DNA from 3 places in the Micromonospora sp. ZG13 genome. Region 2 is predicted to be linked to each of the others. Evidence: predicted binding sites of a transcription regulator. Region 2 holds the regulator's gene; each other region holds the start of a gene.

Region 1 (2,265 bases), on a different contig from region 2:
GGAAGCGGCGCGGCGGACCGACGGCGGCCTCGGCGACGCCGGAGCCGGTCAGCTGGTGGCAGCCGCCGGGGCCGGCCGGTCGGGCGGAGGCCTCCGCCGCCGCGCCGGGGGCGTCGGCCGGAAGCCCTGCCCTGCCGCGTAGCACGGTGGCCCGGCGGGGGACCCGCGCCAGCTCGCCGCACCACAGGGCCGCCTCGACCAGGTCGCCGTCGACGCTCACCCACTCGGCCTCCGCGCCCGCCGGGACCAGCGCGTGGTCGATGCCGGGGGCCACCTTCACGACCGTGTGCGGCACCCGCTGGGCCAGCCCGACCACGAAGTCCCAGGGCGGGGAGTAGGCGTTGGGGTCGAAGATCCGTCGCCCGGTGCCCGCCCTGCGCCGCGCCGGGTCGCAGAACACCCCGTCGACCCGGTCCACGTCGAACGCCGTGGCGTCGCCGCACTCCACGGTGAACAGCTCGGCCAGCCCGGCCGCCTCGGCGTTCGCGGCGGCCATCGCGGCGGTCACCGGGTCGGCCTCCACGCCGTACACCCGGATGCCGGCGCGGGCGGCGGCGAGCGCGTCCGCGCCGAGGCCGCAGCCGAGGTCGGCGAGGGTGCGCACCCCGGCGACCCGCAACCGGTCGGCCCGCCGCGCCGCGACGACCCCCCGGGTGGCCTGCTCCAGCCCGGCCCGGGTGAGGAACATGCCCGTAGCGGCCGGCCCGAACTTACCGACCGCCCGGCGCCGCAGCTCGGCCTGGGTGAGCGCGGCCGACGCCAGCCCGGCCGGCAGCCCGGCCGAGCGGAGCGCGGCCGCCGCGGTCAGCGGGTCGCCGCCGGCCACCCGCGCGGCGGCGTCGAGCGCGGCCGACCCCTCGGGCGTACGCAGGGCGGCGAGCTGGTCGAGATCCACCCGGTCATTGTGGTCGTCGGACCCGACGCGCCGGGCGGCGGGTTGGCACTCTCCTTGACGGAGTGCTAGCCGAGGAATAACCTGCGATTAGCACTCTCGCCCTGAGGGTGCCAGCTTCCGGGCCTCGTGGCCCGGACGCTGAACGCCAGGCGGACCGGCACCCGCGACGACGGCCCCGCCCGGTGGCATGTGGCAGATTGACGCCGGTCGGCTCGCCGACCGGTAACGAAACCAGTACCCCAGGAGGGTATGCCCGTGACTACCGCGACCAAGGTTGCGATCAAGCCGCTCGAGGACCGCATCGTGGTCCAGGCGAACGAGGCCGAGACCACCACCGCCTCCGGCATCGTGATCCCCGACACCGCCAAGGAGAAGCCGCAGGAGGGCACCGTCCTCGCTGTCGGCCCGGGCCGGATCGACGACAAGGGCAACCGCGTGCCGGTCGACGTGAAGGTCGGCGACACCGTCCTCTACTCGAAGTACGGCGGCACCGAGGTCAAGTACGCCGGCGAGGAGTACCTGGTGCTCTCCGCCCGCGACGTCCTCGCGGTCATCGAGAAGTAAGCAACCGATCAGTGTCGTCGCCCCGGTCCGGCTCGCCGGGCCGGGGCGACGTCGCTTCGAAGGGACATTCATGGCGAAGATCCTGAGCTTCTCGGACGACGCCCGGCACCTGCTCGAGCACGGTGTCAACGCCCTCGCGGACGCGGTCAAGGTCACCCTCGGCCCGCGCGGGCGCAACGTCGTCCTGGACAAGAAGTTCGGTGTGCCCACGATCACCAACGACGGCGTGACCATCGCCAAGGAGATCGAGCTCACCAACCCCTACGAGAACCTCGGTGCGCAGCTGGTCAAGGAGGTGGCGACCAAGACCAACGACGTCGCCGGCGACGGGACCACCACCGCCACCGTGCTGGCCCAGGCGATGGTCCGCGAGGGCCTGCGCAACGTCACGGCCGGCGCCAACCCGGCCGGCCTCAAGCGGGGCATCGACGCGGCGGCCGCCAAGGTCTCCGAGGCGCTGCTCGGCCGCGCGGTCGACGTCGCCGACAAGAAGTCGATCGCGCACGTCGCGACGATCTCCGCGCAGGACGCCACGATCGGCGAGCTGATCGCCGAGGCGATGGAGAAGGTCGGCCGCGACGGTGTCATCACCGTCGAGGAGGGCTCCGCCCTGCACACAGAGCTGGACGTGACCGAGGGTCTCCAGTTCGACAAGGGCTTCATCTCGCCGAACTTCGTCACCGACATGGAGTCGCAGGAGTCGGTCCTGGAGGACCCGTACATCCTGATCACGACCCAGAAGATCTCGGCGATCGAGGAGCTGCTGCCGCTGCTGGAGAAGGTCCTCCAGAACAGCAAGCCCCTGC
Region 2 (2,265 bases):
TGGTGCCGTAGCCCTGGCAGACCGTGCACGGCCGGGCGGAGACCACCTGACCGAGGAAGGTGCGCTGCACGGACTGCACCTCGCCCCGGCCGGCGCACGCCTCGCAGGTGGCCAGGTGGGTGCCGGCCGCCGTGCCGGCGCCGGAGCAGGTGGTGCAGAGCACGGCGGTGTCGACGGTGATCGGCGCCTCGACGCCGAACGCGGTCTCGTGCAGGTCCAACTCCAGGCGCAGGATCGCGTCGGCGCCGGGCCGGGTCCGGGGTCGGGGACCCCGCGAGCCGCCGGCCGCGCCGCCGAAGAACGCGTCCATGATGTCCTGGAAGCCGACGAACGGCCCGGCGCCGCCGGGGCCACCCGGGCCACCCGCGCCCCCGCCGCCGGGGGCGAGCGGGTCGCCGCCCAGGTCGACGATCTGCCGTTTCCGGTCGTCCGAGAGGACCTCGTACGCGGCGTTGATGTCCTTGAACTTCTCCTGGGCCTCCGGATCCGGATTCACGTCCGGGTGGAACTGCCGCGCCAGCTTGCGGTAGGCGCGCTTGATCTCGTCGTCGGAGGCTTCCCGGCTCACCCCGAGAATGCCGTAGTAGTCCCTGGCCACTGCGTTCCGTGTCCTCATGTTCGTCTCGCGTTGCGCCGGTCGGCGGCGGGAGCCGGCCGTCGGCCCTGACTGGTCAGTTCTGGGCCAGCAGCTCGCCCACGTAGCGTGCCACGGCCCGCACCGTGGCGATGGTGCCGGGGTAGTCCATCCGCGTCGGCCCGAGCACACCGAGGCCGCCGACGCTGGTCGTGCCCGGCCCGTAGCCGGTGCTGACCACCGAGGCGGCGCGCAGGTTGTCGATCTCGTTCTCGTCGCCGATCAGCACCCGCGTCGTGCTCGGCTCGGCCTCGCCGATGAGCTTGAGCATGACGACCTCCTCCTCCAGCGCCTCCAGGATGGGGCGCAGGGAGCCCTGGAAGTCGAGCAGGCCACCCCGGGTGAGGTTGGCCGTGCCGGCCAGCGCGATCCGCTCCTCGTGCCGCTCGATCAGCGTCTCCAGCAGCACGGTGGAGAGGGTGGTCATGGCCGGGCGCAGGTGCGGCACCGACTCCTCGACCAGGGCCTGCACCAGCGGCGGGGTCTCCGACAGCCGGGTGCCGACCAGCTTCTCGTTGACCAGCCGGCGCAGGTCGGTGACGTCGTCGGCGGGGATCGGGGCGGGCAGCTCGACCAGCCGCTGCTCGACCCGGCCGGTGTCGGCGATCATGACGAGCATCAGCCGGGTGGTGGAGATCGGCACCAGCTCCAGGTGACGCACCGAGGAACGGGCCAGGCTCGGGTACTGCACGACGGCGACCTGCCGGGTCAGTTGCGCCAGCAGCCGGACGGTGCGGTGCACCACGTCGTCGAGGTCGACGGCGCCGACCAGGAAGCGCTCGATGGCCCGGCGCTCGGCCGGGCTGAGCGGCTTGACCCGGGACAGCCGGTCCACGAAGAGCCGGTAGCCCCGGTCGGTGGGCACCCGGCCGGCGCTGGTGTGCGGCTGGCGGATGTAGCCCTCCTCCTCCAGCACGGCCATGTCGTTGCGGACGGTCGCCGGCGAGACCCCCAGCTGGTGCCGTTCGACCAGCGCCTTGCTGCCCACGGGCTCCTGCGTGGCGACGTAGTCCTCGACGATCGCGCGCAGCACGGCGAGCTTGCGGTCGTCGAGACCCATCCTCCCCACCTCCTGTCGCACGTCGGCACCGGCACGCGGGGGCCGGGCGGGCTGGTTGCTGGCACTCGACTGTAGCGAGTGCCAGTCTACGTCGGCGGGGCCCCCGACGCGATGATCGACCTGGGGCGATCGGTCCGATCGCCGACCGTGCCGGCCCGTCCGCGGGCGCCCGGGACCGGCCATTCGGACATCCCGACCGGTGTCACGCTGGTGCCGCCTTGCCGGCTGCCCCTACCGTGACCTCCATGACCGAACCACCTCGCCCTCCCGGAGCGGGGGACCCCGGCTTCCCGCCGGACCCGACCGCCCCGTCGGGGGTCCCCGGCCCCGCCGGCTCCGACGAATCCACCGCTCCACTGTCCGGGGCACCGGGCCCGGGCAGCCATCCTCCGCCCGGTGGCTATCCGCCGCCCACCGGTGACCAGCCGCCGTCGGGCGGCTATCCCCCGCCCGGCGCGTACCCGCCGCCCGGCGACCTTCCCCCACCCGGTGGCTTCCCGCCGCCCGGGGCCGGCTATCCGCCGCCCGATGGCTTCCCGCCGCCCGGGGCCGGGTATCCCGGCGGGGGCGG
Region 3 (2,265 bases), on a different contig from region 2:
GGTCGGCTCGGGCCCGTACGGCGGGCAGCCGTGGTATCCGGGCGCTCCGGTCGCCTACCCCGGGCAGCCGGGCCACGGGTGGTACCCGCCGGGGCACGGCCTCGACCCGGCCGACCTGCTCGTCACCCCGCCCGGCGCGGGCGTCAACGGCTGGTTCAACCGGTGCGTCGGCGCGGTGCGCCGGGGCTGGCTGCTGCTGCTGCCGATCCTGCTGCTCACCCAGGTGCTGCCGGCCCTCGTGGTGTCGGTGCTCTCGTTGGTCCTCGACCCGACCGCCAAGTGGGAGCAGTCGATGGGCGACGATCCCGCCGCGCTGCCCGACACCTTCGTGACCGACCTGGGCGTCATGCTGTCCGTGGTGCTCGGCAGCGCCCTCGTCTTCGGTTTCGTGCAGAGCCTGGGCTGGGCGGCCGGCACCTGGGTGGTCACCCGGCAGGCGGCCGGTCAGCCGGTCAGCTTGGGCGCCGCCCTGTCGTACGGGGCGCGCCGGGCCCTGGGCCTCTGGGCCTGGACCCTGCTGATGAGCGTGATCATCGGCCTCGGCCTCTGCCTCTGCTTCATCCCCGGCATCTACTTCGCCTTCGCGCTGAGCATGGCCGGCCCGGTCTACCTGTTCGAGCGGCAGCACCCGATCGGCCGGTCCTTCCGGATGTTCCACGACCGGCTCGGCCTGCTGCTCGGCCGGGTGGCGCTGGTGGCGGCGGCGGTGATCGTCGGCGGCGGCGCCGCGGGCATGGTGGAGGGCATCGGCGCGCTGCCGTTCGGCACCACCCCGATGGACTCGCCCGGCACGGCGGTCGGCGTGATCGTGGTTGCGGTGGTGGGCGCGCTGCTGGCCCTGCCGACCCACCTCGCCCAGCTGGTCGGACTGGTCGTCACGTACGCCGAGCAACGCGCCCACGAGGGGCCGGTGGACAGCGCGCGGCTGGCCGGCGAACTCGGCTGACCGGGCCCATCGTGCTTGCACTCGGCAGGGGAGAGTGCTAAACAAGTCATTGGCACTCGCATACCGTGAGTGCCAATGGTCGGGGCGGTAGGGCCACGGTCGTAGCGGCGTCCAGACGCGGCTGCGGCACATGGCCGGTCGTCGCGGGCTATCCGGCCCGGCCGAGGAGACGTCGTCGTCGCCAGGTGGCGACGTCCCAAGGTGCGTACACCAGGCGGCCCATCCGGGACACACACTCCGGGTGGCCCGTGAGTGTCCAGGAGGACAACGCCGTATGGCCAAGATGATCGCGTTCGACGAAGAGGCTCGCCGCGGCCTCGAGCGGGGCATGAACCAGCTCGCCGACGCCGTGAAGGTGACGCTCGGCCCCAAGGGCCGCAACGTCGTGCTCGAGAAGAAGTGGGGTGCCCCCACCATCACCAACGATGGTGTGAGCATCGCCAAGGAGATCGAGCTCGAGGACCCCTACGAGAAGATCGGCGCCGAGCTGGTCAAGGAGGTCGCCAAGAAGACCGACGACGTCGCCGGTGACGGCACGACGACGGCGACCGTCCTGGCCCAGGCCCTGGTCCGCGAGGGCCTGCGCAACGTGGCCGCCGGTGCCAACCCGATCGCCCTGAAGCGGGGCATCGAGGCCGCCGTGGCCAGCGTCTCGGAGGAGCTGCTCAAGCTCGCCAAGGACGTCGAGACCAAGGAGCAGATCGCCTCCACCGCCTCCATCTCCGCCGGTGACACCAGCGTCGGCGAGATCATCGCCGAGGCGATGGACAAGGTGGGCAAGGAAGGCGTCATCACCGTCGAGGAGAGCAACACCTTCGGGCTGGAGCTGGAGCTCACCGAGGGTATGCGCTTCGACAAGGGCTACATCTCGGCCTACTTCATGACCGACCCGGAGCGCATGGAGGCCGTCTTCGACGACCCCTACCTCCTGATCGTCAACAGCAAGATCTCGTCGGTGAAGGACCTGCTCCCGATCCTGGAGAAGGTCATGCAGTCGGGTAAGCCGCTGCTGATCATCGCCGAGGACATCGAGGGCGAGGCCCTGGCGACCCTGGTCGTCAACAAGGTCCGGGGCACCTTCAAGTCGGTCGCCGTCAAGGCGCCGGGCTTCGGTGACCGCCGCAAGGCCATGCTGGCCGACATCGCCATCCTCACCGGTGGCCAGGTCATCAGCGAGGAGGTCGGCCTCAAGCTGGACGCCGTCGGCCTCGACATGCTGGGCCGCGCCCGCAAGGTCGTGGTGACCAAGGACGAGACCACCATCGTCGACGGTGCCGGCGACGCCGAGCAGATCCAGGGCCGGGTCAACCAGATCCGGG

The links. The regulator HrcA, encoded in region 2, represses chaperone genes, less so after heat shock. The targets are predictions, from matches to a motif close to GGTTNGCACNCTCNNNNNGAGNGTGCNAACC.
Region 1: groES (co-chaperone GroES) is a predicted target of HrcA. The motif match lies at 981-1,011, and genes of this name have one in related genera.
Region 3: groL (chaperonin GroEL) is a predicted target of HrcA. The motif match lies at 994-1,024, and genes of this name have one in related genera.

Annotation. Positions count from the first base shown of each region.
Region 1 is NZ_JCADBQ010000001.1:341,220-343,484, reverse strand. Features, by position in the region: partial or broken gene AC5L34_RS01575 (THUMP-like domain-containing protein) at 1-58, opposite strand, end outside; partial or broken gene AC5L34_RS01570 (DUF8688 domain-containing protein) at 452-895, opposite strand; gene groES (co-chaperone GroES) at 1,145-1,459, shown strand; gene groL (chaperonin GroEL) at 1,530-2,265, shown strand, end outside.
Region 2 is NZ_JCADBQ010000021.1:62,131-64,395, reverse strand. Features, by position in the region: gene dnaJ (molecular chaperone DnaJ) at 1-598, opposite strand, end outside; gene hrcA (heat-inducible transcriptional repressor HrcA) at 672-1,694, opposite strand; gene AC5L34_RS27450 (DUF4870 domain-containing protein) at 1,940-2,265, shown strand, end outside.
Region 3 is NZ_JCADBQ010000001.1:686,106-688,370, reverse strand. Features, by position in the region: gene AC5L34_RS03330 (hypothetical protein) at 1-946, shown strand, start outside; gene groL (chaperonin GroEL) at 1,221-2,265, shown strand, end outside.